Regions from separate parts of the Mesorhizobium sp. M1295 genome, predicted to be linked through region 3. Evidence: riboswitches for the same ligand, from Rfam matches in the RefSeq annotation. Region 3 holds a riboswitch; each other region holds the start of a gene.
The links. Region 3 has a riboswitch for cobalamin ahead of metE (5-methyltetrahydropteroyltriglutamate--homocysteine S-methyltransferase). Riboswitches for the same ligand answer to the same signal wherever they lie in the genome.
Positions count from the first base shown of each region.

Region 1: another riboswitch for cobalamin. It lies ahead of NKH29_RS22275 (ABC transporter ATP-binding protein); the one in region 3 lies ahead of metE (5-methyltetrahydropteroyltriglutamate--homocysteine S-methyltransferase).
Region 2: another riboswitch for cobalamin. It lies ahead of NKH29_RS01230 (DUF1636 family protein); the one in region 3 lies ahead of metE (5-methyltetrahydropteroyltriglutamate--homocysteine S-methyltransferase).
Region 4: another riboswitch for cobalamin. It lies ahead of NKH29_RS01415 (CbtB domain-containing protein); the one in region 3 lies ahead of metE (5-methyltetrahydropteroyltriglutamate--homocysteine S-methyltransferase).

Region 1 is NZ_JAMYLU010000017.1:39,145-42,343, forward strand. Features, by position in the region: gene NKH29_RS22265 (ABC transporter substrate-binding protein) at 1-830, opposite strand, end outside; gene NKH29_RS22270 (hypothetical protein) at 827-1,015, opposite strand; gene NKH29_RS22275 (ABC transporter ATP-binding protein) at 1,056-1,610, opposite strand; cobalamin riboswitch at 1,635-1,840, opposite strand; partial or broken gene NKH29_RS22280 (GyrI-like domain-containing protein) at 1,922-2,260, shown strand; gene NKH29_RS22285 (bifunctional helix-turn-helix transcriptional regulator/GNAT family N-acetyltransferase) at 2,298-3,199, opposite strand, start outside.
Region 2 is NZ_JAMYLU010000001.1:260,156-263,354, forward strand. Features, by position in the region: gene NKH29_RS01220 (cobaltochelatase subunit CobN) at 1-516, opposite strand, end outside; gene cobW (cobalamin biosynthesis protein CobW) at 535-1,587, opposite strand; gene NKH29_RS01230 (DUF1636 family protein) at 1,584-2,018, opposite strand; cobalamin riboswitch at 2,057-2,260, opposite strand; gene NKH29_RS01235 (winged helix-turn-helix domain-containing protein) at 2,290-3,199, opposite strand, start outside.
Region 3 is NZ_JAMYLU010000029.1:49,910-53,108, reverse strand. Features, by position in the region: gene metE (5-methyltetrahydropteroyltriglutamate--homocysteine S-methyltransferase) at 1-1,814, opposite strand, end outside; cobalamin riboswitch at 1,910-2,110, opposite strand; gene NKH29_RS28555 (hypothetical protein) at 2,165-2,611, opposite strand; gene NKH29_RS28550 (hypothetical protein) at 2,662-2,916, shown strand.
Region 4 is NZ_JAMYLU010000001.1:296,483-299,681, reverse strand. Features, by position in the region: gene cobO (cob(I)yrinic acid a,c-diamide adenosyltransferase) at 1-209, opposite strand, end outside; gene cobU (bifunctional adenosylcobinamide kinase/adenosylcobinamide-phosphate guanylyltransferase) at 211-732, opposite strand; gene NKH29_RS01420 (CbtA family protein) at 725-1,507, opposite strand; gene NKH29_RS01415 (CbtB domain-containing protein) at 1,523-1,702, opposite strand; cobalamin riboswitch at 1,739-1,934, opposite strand; gene NKH29_RS01410 (aromatic ring-hydroxylating oxygenase subunit alpha) at 2,075-3,199, shown strand, end outside.

The DNA of each region.
Region 1 (3,199 bases), on a different contig from region 3:
TCAGTCTCCTTCATCGCCGGATGAGCTTTCAGGAAATCGAGCAGTTTTCTGTAGCCGCCGTCCTGGTAGTCGAGCAGGATAAGAAATTGCGGATTGCGGGCCGCCACCGTCTCCCAATCCGTATTGCCCCAGCTCGTCGGCATGTCGGCCATGATGTTGTCGCCGCCGGCTGCGGCGATCATGGCGCTGGGGATCGCGAACTTGCCTGATGTGAAGGGTTTGTCTTCGCCGGAGTCGTAAAGAAACACACGCGTTCCCGTGCGGTCGCCGATCTTTGCCGTGATATCGGCGAGCTGCGCCTTCCAGTTCGAAACAAGCTTTCCCGCCTCCGCCTCCTTGCCAAAAATCTTGCCCAGCTTTTCGACATCACCATAGAGCAGGTCCATCGAGGCTGCGGGGCGGTTCTGGTCGAGATGGACGCAACTTTCCGTCGGCACCAGCGTCTTGATACCGTGCGGGGCCAGCGTATCGGGCGTCACCTCGCCGCCAGGCTTCATGCCGTAATACCAGCCGGCGAAGAAGAAATCGGGCTCGACGGCGACGAGGTTTTCGAGGGTCGGGTATTTCGGCGCGAGTTCCGGGATCGCGCCCTGCTCGGCCTTGAATTCCGGACCGACCTTATACCATCCGGTGATGCCGGTCAGGCCGACGATCGATGGTTGCAGCCCCAGCGCGAAGGCCATCTCCGCCATGTTCAGATCTTGGATGACGGCGCGCTTCGGCGCGGCGTCGAACGTCAGCGGCGTGCCGCAGCTATCAACGGTTACCGGGAAAGCGAAGGCGGTCTGGGCAAGTAGGAGGGAGGCAAAAGACAGTACGAGGCGTTTCACGGATGTTGCTCCTTGGTCAAATCGGGATGTGAAGAGGCGCGGTTCGGAACGTCGAAGACCGTGAGTTCGCGGTCTTCGGTGGGATGGCGCAGCCAAAGCACGTCAACGCCGAAAATCTCGCGGATCAACTTCTTGGTCAGCGCCTCGCGCGGACTGGCAAGTGCCTGCAGGCGGGCCTCGTTCATCACCGCGACCCTGGTGGCAAATGGCGTGACAAGCGACAGATCATTGAAGCACCGCCACGACGGTCATGCCAAACTGCGATACGAGTTCGAGAAGGTCGCTGCGGGCGCGCGGATCGAGATGATTGGTCGGTTCATCGAGGAACAGGATTTTGGGCTCCTGGGCGATGGCGCGCGCCAACTGGGCGCGTTGCCGCTCGCCACCGGATAGCGAGCCGATCGTGCGGCCGAGCAGCGGCAGCAGGCCGGTTCTGCGAAGTGCTTCAATGACGATGTCGCGTTGCTCGCTCCACCGACGCAAGCCGGCATGCGGGACGCGCCCAAGCTCGACGTAGTCGATCACGGCAAGCCGCGGATCAGGCTGATCGGTCTGGCCAACGACCGCCATGTGCAGTGCCCGCTCGGCGGCCGAAAACCTCTCCAGCCGGCGTCCGGAAAATCTCACATCTCCCGCGCTTGGCCGCAGCGTACCGCATAGCATGCGCAGCAGCGTCGTCTTGCCGGCGCCGTTGGGGCCGATGATGGCGAGGCGGTCGCCCGCCGCTACCGAAAGGCTCACCGCGCTTACCAGGCACCGGCCGACACGACCGATGTCCACGTTTCCTCCCGGCACACCCCGTCCGGTCAACTCATGCTGATGGCAGGTCTCCTGGCTCGCGGGTCTTTGCGCCATCCTGCCTTCCCAGCCTTGCCGGCCAGTGGCATTTCGGATTTTGCTCGCCGCTTACAGTTGCGGGGGGCAGCCACGGCCTCGATCCAAAGGATCTCACCGTGTTCCCTTTTCACCCCTTGCCTTGCGACTCGGGGACCATCAGTCAGCCACCCTAGTTTTCCGCCAATCACAGCGCAATAAGTCTTGTCAGAAGGAGCCATATAGACCTCGTGATGTAATAACGTTACATTTAAAAGGACATTCCTGGCGAGATCGGCGACGTCGCCTATGGCGTCTGCGTCAACGGCGACAACGCCGGCAATTTCGACTACATCGCTGGCGTCGAAGTGTCCGATTTTTCGGACCTGCCGAGGGAGTTTTGGCGTGTGCGCGTGCCGGCGCAGAAATACGGCGTGTTCGCCCATCGTGACCATATCTCGACCATCCGCCGCACGGTCAACACGATCTGGAACAAATGGCTGCCAGCCTCTGGGCACGAGATCGCCGATGCGCCGGAATTCGAGCGTTACGGCCCCGAATTTGATCCGCGCAGCGGCAATGGCGGGCTGGAAATCTGGATACCGATCAAAGGGTGAGGCACGGCAGGCCGACGCCGAAGCGCCGGAAGCGCTGCTACAGTTCCAGGTTCCAGTTCTGGCCGACCAGATCCCTGCCGAAGGAATGGTGGCACTCCTCGTTGGTCAATTTAAAGCCCACAGACTCATAGATGTGGCGGGCGGCGGCGAGCACGTCGTTGGTCCACAGCGTCAGTGTCCTGTAACCCGTGGCGCGGCAAAAGCCGATACATTCCTCGACCAGCCGCTTGCCGATGCCGAGACCTCGCGCCGAGGGCTCGACGTAGAGCAGGCGCAATTTCGCCACCGCGTCCGACTGGCGCACGACGAAGACGGAGCCGACGACCTCGCCTTCCCGCTCGGCGATCCAGCTGCGTTCCCATTTCGGATCGAAGGATTTGACGAATGTGCCGAGGATTTCAGCGACCAGCGCCTCATAGGTTTCGTCCCAGCCATATTCCTGCGCGTAGAGCAGGCCCTGGCGATGGATGATCCAGCCGATGTCGCCGACCTGCAGAGGCCGCAGCGTGTAGGGAATGTTGGGTTCGGCGGTCGCGCCCAGCAGACGCTGCACCGTCTGCATGGCCTTGACCAGCCTGTCCTGTTCGGGAACCGAAAGCCGGTCGAGCAATGCCGCGACCTGGTCGTGCGAGCCCTGGTTCAGCGGCGCGAAAGCCTGCCGCCCGGCCTTGGTCAGGGCGATCGACGAACGCCTTGCATCCGCCTCGATCGTGGCGCGCTCGACCAGATGACGTTCCTCGAATTTCTTCAGCAGCCGGCTGAGATAACCGGGATCGAGGCCGAGATCGCGCCCAAGGTCCGTGGCGGTCAGGCCATCGCGATGCGCCAGTTCATAGAGCACCCGCGCCTCGGTCAGCGAGAAGGTGCTTTTCAGCAGCCCTTCGTCGAGCAGCCCGATCTGGCGGGTATAGAAGCGGTTGAAGGCTCGCACCGCGTCGA
Region 2 (3,199 bases), on a different contig from region 3:
GACAGGTTCAGCGACCGCCGCACCCGATCCGGCGAGACTTGCCAACCTCTGCACCAGCGCCGTCATATTCGCCGGGCCACCTTCGCGGAAATAGTCGAGCAGACCATCAAGTTCCTGGCGCGGCAGCGTCGAGCCTTCGATCAGCCGCAAATCCTCGTCGTGGCTCTCGCCCGGTAGGAGCGCCAGCTTAATACCGCGATTTCGCGCGACAACGGCAAGCTGGTCGCAGCCGTAGCGCCACCAGTCGTAACCGCCGAGGATGCGGACCAGGACGACCTTGGCGTGGCGGGCGACGCTGTCGATCCAGAGGTCGACGGACATCGGGTGGCGCAGGTCGCGCAAGGCGGCGAGCCGCATTGACGGCAGGCGGTCCGCATCTGCCTTCCACGCCGCCGCCAGCCCGGCGAGGTCGCTGTCGGTGAAGGACAGCGCCACGACATCCGCAGGCGTTTGCCTGAGATCGACAGGCTCGGCGAGATCGTCGAGCGAGGCGGATGTGGTGGTGAGGATGTGCATCGCGGCTCGTACCTGGGATCAGCCGGCGAGGATACGCTCGATCGCCGGGCGGTTCAGCCCTTTCAGGCCGATGACGACGAGGCGCGAGCGGCGATCGTCTTCAGCGGTCCAGGCGCGGTCGTAATAGTGGTTGACGCGCGGACCGACGGCCTGCAGCAAGAGCCGCATCGGCTTGCCGCCGACGTCGACGAAACCCTTGACGCGCAATACGTTTTCTTCCTCCGCCGCCGTGGCGACGCGTTGTGCCAGCTCGTCCGGGTCGGACACCGACGCAATGTCGATGACGAACGAGTCAAAGTCGTCATGTTCGTGGTCGAGCTCGTCGTCGTGATGGGTCTTGCGGTTCTCGATGTCGTCCTCGACGGCGAGACCAAGGCCGAGCAGCACCGACGGATCGACCTTGCCTTGCGAGGTCGGCACGATCTTCACCGCCCGCGCAACATGCTTGCCGATGACGGCATTGGCGCGCGCCGCGCCGGCTGCGTCCAGCAGGTCGCTCTTCGACAGGATGATCAGGTCGGCACAAGCGAGCTGGTCTTCGAACACCTCCTCGACAGGATCGTCATGGTCGAGCGTCTCGTCCTGCGCGCGCTGCGCCTGCAGGGCGTCCATGTCGTTGGCAACGCGGCCATCAGCCAGCGCCGGCCCGTCGACGACGGCGATGACGCCATCGACCGTGACGCGGCTTTTCACCGACGGCCACTGGAAGGCCTGGACCAGCGGCTTGGGCAGGGCCAGCCCGGACGTCTCGATCAGGATGTGGTCGACCTTCGGCGTCAGCGACAGGATCTGGTCGAGCGCGGGGACAAAGTCGTCGGCGACAGTGCAGCAGATGCAGCCATTGGCCAGCTCGACGATGTTTTCCTCGGGGCAAGTGTCGATGCCGCAGCCCTTCAGGATCTCGCCGTCGATGCCGATATCGCCGAACTCGTTGACGATGATGGCCAGGCGCTTGCCTTTGGCGTTTTCGAGCAAATGGCGGATCAGCGTCGTCTTGCCGGCGCCGAGAAAGCCGGTGACGACGGTGCAGGGGACGCGCGAAACGTTGGCGGCCGAATCTGGGGAAGTCATATCAAGTCCTTCAAAAGGTCGAGGGGAGGGATGCGGGCAACCAAGCCGCGCTTCAGGCAATCGGGACGGCCGCGCCACGGAATGAGGCCGTCCGTCGAAGTAGCGAACAGCTTTGCCCCCGTCACCAGATCGGTGCCGCTGGTCGTGGTCAGGTCGCCGAAGACATAGCTCCAGCAGCCGTCGCGCAGCATCGCGGCGCTGAGCCGGCGCTTGCAATTGCCGAGGCATTCGACGGTGCGGATTTTAATGTTTTCGCTGGAAGCGGCGCGGCGCGTGTGCTCGGCGAGCAGTTCGCCGGCGCGGGGATAAGCGTCCGAACCGGTCTCGTCACGGCAGGACGAGCAGACGATGACGGTAACGCCGGCCGGGGAATCACCATAGCCGGACAATAAATCCGCTGTCTCAGCCGGAAAACTGCTGTCGCGTTCCAAATCAGGCTCCTTGCCCGGAAAACCCGCCAGGCGATCGGATTCTTATGTCCTAGACGGCAGGTCTCCTGGCTCGCGGGTCATCGCCTGGGTGCCGCCTTCCCGGGAATATCCCAGTGGTTTTCGGCCTTGGCTCGTCGCTTACAGTTGCGGGGACAGCCGCGGATTTGAAATCGAGATTTCGCACCGCATTCCCTCTTGGCCCTTGCCGTTGCGGGCAGGGGACCGTCTGGAACGGATTTAGGCTTGTGAAGGCAGTCGTGTCAACGCACGTCTATGACGCGGCGATATCTGCGAGCGGCTGGCCGAGGTCGCCGGCAGCCGTCACCTCGATGCGCTCGAGCCCGAGCCAACCCTGCATCTGCTTCAATTCCTCGAAAAGGGCGGCGGCAGTTTGCGGCGGGGCGCCGGGCTCCGAATAGGCGGCATGGACGCGCAATACGCCGGCCGGGCGGTCGGCCCTGAGGTCGACGCGCCCGACGATGCTGTCGCCGAGCAGGAACGGCAGCACATAATAGCCATACTGGCGCTTTTCGGCCGGCGTGTAGATCTCGATGCGGTAGTGGAAGTCGAACAACCGCTCGGTGCGCGACCGCTCGAAGACGACGGGATCGAACGGCGCAAGCAAGGCGCGCGCCTCGATCCTGCGCGGCAAACGGGCGTCCTTGTGGAGATAGGCTGTTTTGCTCCAGCCTTCGACGCTCACCGGCAACAGGTCGCCAGCCTCGACCAGTTCCTCGATGCGGCCCTTGATGTCGGCGGGCGAGAGGCGGAAATAGTCGCGCAGATCGCCCGCCGTGGCGACGCCATGGGCGCGGGCGGAGATGCGCAGCAGTTCGCGGTGGGCGTCCGCGGGGGACGGAACTGGCAAAGCGAGTACCGTTGGCGGCAGCACGCGCTCCGGCAGATCGTAGAACCGCTCGAAACCACGCCGGTGCGCCGTGGTGATGCGGCCCGCCCAGAACAGCCATTCGAAGGCATGCTTGGCATGGCTCCAGCCCCACCAGCCGCCCGAGCCCTTCTGGCCTTCGAAAGCCGACGCCGCGATCGGGCCTCGTTCAGCGACCTCGCGATAGATGTCCTCAATGTAGGCGGCGTGCTCGCGGCCCCATTTTGCCAGTCCGCTGTACATTTCCTCGCCGCGCTCGGCCCGCCGCATGCGCCAGCGCATCAGCGGATAGGTC
Region 3 (3,199 bases):
GCGATCTGGCGGCATGCTTCGGAGCGGGGTACGTCGTCGCGAACAAATGACCAGTTGAGAATGGTCACTGGGCCTGTGAGCATTCCCTTCACAGGGTTTTCCGTAAGCGACTGGGCGAACTGCCACCAGCGCAGCGTCATCGGATTGGGCCTCGATACGTCGCCGAAGATGATGGGGGGGCGCACGTAACGCGACCCATAGCTCTGCACCCAGGCATGCTGGGTGAAGGCGAAGCCGGACAGCTGCTCGCCGAAATGCTGTACCATGTCGTTTCGTTCGAACTCACCGTGCACCAGCACGTCCAGCCCGATCTCTTCCTGCCAGCGAATTGCAGCCTCGATCTCCTTCTTCAGGAAGGTCTCGTAGTCGACATAGCTCAGCTGGTCCTTCGCATGAGCGGCCCGCGCCCTGCGTACCTGCGGCGTCTGCGGGAAGGACCCGATGGTCGTCGTCGGGAACGGCGGCAGCCCGAGCGTGCCGGCCTGGACTCTGGAGCGCTCGGCAAAAGCGCTCTCTCGTCGCTTCATGCTGTCGTCAATGCTGGCGATCCGCCCCTCAACCAGCGGGTCATGGATCTTCGTGGATGTCACGCGAGTGGCGGCAGCCTCGGCAGACGCTTTCAACGCGCCTGCCACCGCATCCCTGCCTTGGGACAGGGCCCGGGCAAGCAACACCAACTCGTCGGTCTTCTGGGCCGCGAAGGCGAGCCACGACCTGATGTCCGCGTCGAGTTCCGTCTCCATGCGGAGGTCGATCGGCACATGCAGCATCGAGCAAGAAGGCGCGATCTCGACGCGGTCCAAGGGCCAGCCGGCGACGATCGGTTTGATGCGGTCGAGAATGGCGGGCAGGTTCGCACGCCAGACGTTGCGGCCATCGATCAAGCCAAGCGAGAGCACCAGATCCTTCGGTGCGAGCCGACCCACCGTTTCCAGCTGCTCGGGAGCGCGCACGAGATCAATATGCAGCCCGGCCAGGGGCAGAGAAACCGCGGTTTCGAGATTGTCTCCCAGCGGCCCGAAATAGGTAGCCAGCATGATCTTCAGCTCGGGCGCGGCTTTCGACAGCTGGCCATAGGCGAATTCGAACGCAGCTCGTTCGTTCAGGTTCAGATCGAGGACAAGCGCTGGCTCATCGATCTGCACCCAGTCGGCTCCAGACAGCTTCAGCCTCTGCAGGAGTTGCTCGTAGACGGGCAGCAGCCGCGGCAGGAGCGCGATGGGATCGAATCCTTCGGCAGGCGATTTCGCCAGCTTGAGGAAGGTGATCGGTCCAAGGATGACTGGGCGTGTGTGAACGCCGAGAGCTTTAGCCTCGATGAAGTAATCGACCGGTTTCGTCGACGAGAGGGCGAACGTCTGATCATCGTTGAGTTCCGGCACAATGTAGTGATAGTTGGTGTCAAACCACTTGGTCATTTCCATCGCGGTTACATCAGACCGATGAGCCGCCTGCTGGTGACCAGCGTGTCGACAATCCTCCGTCTGACCCTGGTTGCCCCGCGCCATTGCGAAGTAGATGTCAAGTGGAACCTCGCCGCTATTCCAGCCGTAACGGGATGGAACGGCGCCGACCATGGCTGCGGTGTCGAGCACATGGTCGTAGAGCGAGAAGTCGTTCGACGGGATTTTCGACACGCCGCGATCGTGCTGCTCCTCCCAGCTAGCGGCACGGAGCGCCTTCGCGGTCGTGAGAAGGTCGGCAGCGGACGATTTTCCGGACCAGTAGCTTTCAAGCGCGAATTTCAGTTCTCGCCGACGACCGAAGCGGGGCACGCCGAGCGTTGCTACAGGAATTTGCTGAGAGACAGTCATGCCAGACCCCGATGGTTGGGGCGTCGGTGACAAGGAAGGCGCTAGCAGGCCGGCACGAACGCCAGGCTGCAGCGGCCACCGAGACACCCCGCCCGTGGACGTAATTCGCCGTGGCAGGTCTCCTGGCTCGCGGGGTCATAGCCTCTACCCGTCTTCCCAAGGCTATTCGCCTCAGTGACATGAGTGGGGTTGGCTCGCCGCTAACAGTTGCGGGGGCAGCGCCGGCATCGCACCGGCTTCCCTCTTAGCTCCGCTGCGGCAGCGCCGTACGGAGAACCACGACGCGGGAGACAATTACAGCAGTTCGCTTCTTTGTCAACGCCGCATAAAGAAATGTTTATGTCGTTATGTTAAATTTCCGTTGGCATGTTCCAAAGGTCGCCTCGAAAGCGAAAACTGTGGAAGCCTTGAGCGGCCGGTAAATCAAAGCGATGACGCACGGCGCCCTTGTCCAGGAGGATAGGAGTTCGTCGGCTGCCGGCAGCAAACATACCGGCAAGCGCCGTGGTGCTGCTTAGCGCATCATGCGAACCACCTCGGCGTCGAACTTCGGCTCCGAGGTTCCGACCGCTTGGTGATCTGCTCGCGACCATATTCGGCTCAATGGCGAGGCTGTTGCCCATGTGGAAGCTGTTGGCCGTGATGCCCTCGGTGATATGACACAACGATTTCGGGGGGAGCACACCGAGGCCAGGCGCAGCGGCGTGTTGCGAAGTGATCGAGGCCAATGTCTCGAACTGCTTGTTCGCAGCCCACCGGCTCAAGGTAACCCGGCTCAAACCACCGGGCCAGCTCAAGTCCTGTCCAAATGAGGCCTGAGCGGCAAATCGTCGTGCACGCGCACGGTTTGGCGTTCGATCTTGTGATGCGTCTTGGGCGGACAATCGCCACGGTGCAGCGCGCAGAAGCGGTCCCCAATTGGGAAGCCGAGGGCGGTGAGGGCAAGCCAGCGCCACAGGCGGAAGGGGACTTGGACCTGTTTGCCCTGCTGGACCACAAGTTCGCGACACAGGGCCTCAAGGAGAAGACCAAGAGTGATTATGCGCGGGACCTCGCCAAATTCATCAAAAGCAGCGGGCAGTCAACGTTCGGCGCCGATTGACATGGAGATAGCCATCGCGGCGGACCGCCCAGGCGGACCGCAAGCCGGAATACAACCGGGTGCAGGCGGCCAAGCTCGTCCACAAGATGGCGTCGGGCACACACCGGCGATGGGAGAGCGGACCGTGGAGTGCAGGAACTTCACGCCTATCCACGCTCCCGTGGACGTGTCCTGCGGCACATCGGCAGCGATATTGAGGAGGCAGTTGAGCTTCTGGTCGAGCACTCTTACCTGCCACTACCTACGCTTAACGTCATCTCGTACTGAAAACGCACCACGCAAG
Region 4 (3,199 bases), on a different contig from region 3:
ACGCCGACGCGCTTGCCGTAGCCGAGCATTCTGAGCGCCAGCCCGAAGGCGGCCGTGGTCTTGCCCTTGCCCGGACCGGTGTTGACGATCAACAGCCCTTTCTCGACCGTCTTGGCTGCAACCTCGGCGTCCTGCACCGCCTTGCGCTTGGCCATCTTCGCGCGGTGGCGTTCCTCGTCCTTGGGATCGATGTGGTCGGTATCAGCCATGTCATTTCACCCTGAGCGGCAGCCCCGCCACCATCAAAAGCACGGTGTCAGCGACGGCGGCAACGTCCTGGTTCAACCGGCCGGCCGCGTCGCGAAACCGTCTTGCCAGCGCATTCTCCGGCACGATGCCCTGGCCGACCTCGTTGGACACCACGAACCAGGGTCCACGCGGCCGCGACAGCACATCTGCCAGCCTTCGGCATTCGGCCTCGACATCATGTTCGGCCAGCATATGGTTGGTCAGCCACAGCGTCAGGCAATCGATCAGCACCGGCTGGCCGTCAGGCAGTGCCTCGATCGCGCCGGCAAGGTCGAGCGGCGCCTCGATGGTCGTCCAGCCGGCGCTGCGGCGCGAGCGGTGCAGCGCGATCCGTTCGCGCATCTCCTCGTCATAGGCTTGCGCCGTCGCGATATAGCTCCATGGCGCCGGACAGGCACTCACCAGCCTCTCGGCATGCACGCTCTTGCCGGAGCGCGCACCGCCGATGATCAGGGTCAGCGCCCCGGCAGCGCGGTCAGGCAAAGCTGTCGCGCAGGCTGGTCGCCGTGCCGGTGAAGCGGCCGCGCACCACGCCGACGACCGCGCCGAGCACCAGCCAGAACACCAGATTGGTCAGCGTCACCGCCACCACGAACTGATGATGCAGGCCTTCCGGGATTGTCGTCTCGAAGCTGTCGGGCTGCGGCGCGCCGACAATATGCGGCGCCACCATCAACGCCACCGCAAGGACCGCCAGCGGCAGCGATCTGCGGAAGGCGAGCAGGCCGAGACCGGCGGCGGTCGCCACCACCGTTGCCCACCACCAGATCTGGCGTTGGACAAGGTCGGCCGCCGGCATTGCCGGCAATTCCGGCGGCAGGCCGAGGCCCGGCGCCAGCGTGAACACGGCAAAGCCGGCAAGCCCCCAGAACAGGCCCTGGCGCCAATTGCCGATGCCGCCGGCGAACTCCGAAACCGCAACCAGGACCAACGCGAAGCCGATGCCGGTGACGATATTGGCAACGACGCTGAAGGCAAAACGTTCGAAACCGTCGGCCGGCGCCCAGCCTTCGTCCTCCGCCGGAGCCATTGCTTCAGCCGGTGCCGGCGCGGCGCTGCTTATAGCCATCGTGCCCCCGGCGTTTTCGACCGGTGCCGCAGGTGCCGCGGCATGGTCATGGCCGCCGCCGGCCTGTTCGTAGACTTCCGCCTTCAGGATCAGCGGCACCGTGGCATAGGCCTGCATGCAGGCGAGAACGACGCCGGCCACGAGCCCTGCGATCGCCGCGATGAACACGACGTTGCGAAACAGTGTCATGATGTCAGCCCCTTGTCAGTGGCAGGGAAAGCCCATCGAGTGGCGATAGTCGTGGGCGGCATTGTGGACCGCATCGATGTGCGAGAAGCCGACAAAGCCCATGACGAAAATGCCGAGGAATGCAGCAAGCGCCAGCTGCATGAAACGCGACTGCGAGGAGACGGAAGCGCCGAGCGAGACGGAAGCGGTATTCATGTCTTGTCCTTTCGCCCTCCACCCGAGGGCATAGAAGTCAGTTTCCTGTCGCCGGCAGGTCTCCTGGCTCGCGGATCAGCGCCCTTCCCCACCTTCCCGAAGAAAATCTTCAGTGGCATATGGAGAGGACTACCGCACACAGTTGCGGGGGCAGCCACGGCATTGGGCAAGAATTTCGCCCGCACCGCATTCCCTCTTGGTTCCAAACGGAACCGACGACATCAGCGACTATAGGCAGAATCGCCGCGCCCGGCAAACCAAATTCCGCCGGATCGTGTGGCGAATGCGCCGCCTCGCCAAGCTCGCCGGCCGGCGCCGCAATTGACAATTCTCACAGCCGGGTGTCGGCTGGCGGATGGGGAGGAAGCCGGCATGCAACCCAGCCCGAATGAGCGCGGTCCCTATAACGGCCTGACGCGGGCCGAGCCGACGCTGCCGTCATCGGCCTATTGGGACATCGCAGGCTATCAGCGCGATCTCGAGGCCATCTGGTATCGCAATTGGCTGCTGGTCTGCCGCGAGGCCGACCTTGCCCATCCGCTGGCTTTCAGGACGTTTCGCATAGGCACGCAGGAGGTCGTCGTGCTGCGCGACGAGACCGGCGAATTGCGCGCCTTTCACAACACCTGCCGGCATCGCGGCTCGCAGCTTTGCCAGCAGAGCGAAGGACGGCTGAAGGCGCGGCTCATCACCTGCCCCTACCACGCCTGGTCCTATTCGCTGCGCGGCGATCTGGTGCGCGTGCCGTCGAAATCGCTGCCGGACGGTTTCGACAAGGCCGATCATCCGCTCTACCGCGTCGCGCTTTCGGTGTGGCGCGGTTTCGTTTTAGTCAACCTCGCGCAAGACGCTGCCGGTTCGGCTGAAACATCCTTCGATCCGGCATCCGGCAACCTCGCCAACTGGCCGCTGGAAACGCTGCTGAGCGGCCATGTGCTGCGCAAGGTTATGAACTGCAACTGGAAGATATTTTGGGAGAACTTCAACGAGTGCCTGCACTGCCCTGGCGTCCACAAGGACCTGTCGCGGCTGGTGCCGATCTATGGCCGCGGCCTGATGGGCCGGCACGACGACCCCGAATGGGCGCGCCACGCCGACAATGACGCGCCGGAATTTGCCGGCGGCTTGCGGGCCGGGGCCGAAACCTGGTCGCGCGACGGGCGCGTCCACGGCTCGGTCTTTTCGAGCCTGACGCCGGCCGAGCGTGCTGCCGGGCAGACCTATGCCACCAACTTGCCGTCGATGTTCGTCGTCGGCCATGTCGACTATGTCAGGACCGTGCGGCTGGTGCCGCTTGGGCCGGAGCAGACCGAACTCACCGCCGAATGGCTTTTTTCGCCCGAAGCGCTCGTCGATCCGGCTGCGGATATCGACAACATCGTCGCCTTCGGTACCCAGGTGCTGGAGGAAGACGCTGATATCTGCGAGGTCAACCAGAAGGGCCTGCGCTCGATGCGCCATAAGGCCGGCGTGCTGATGCCCGAGGAATATGATTTG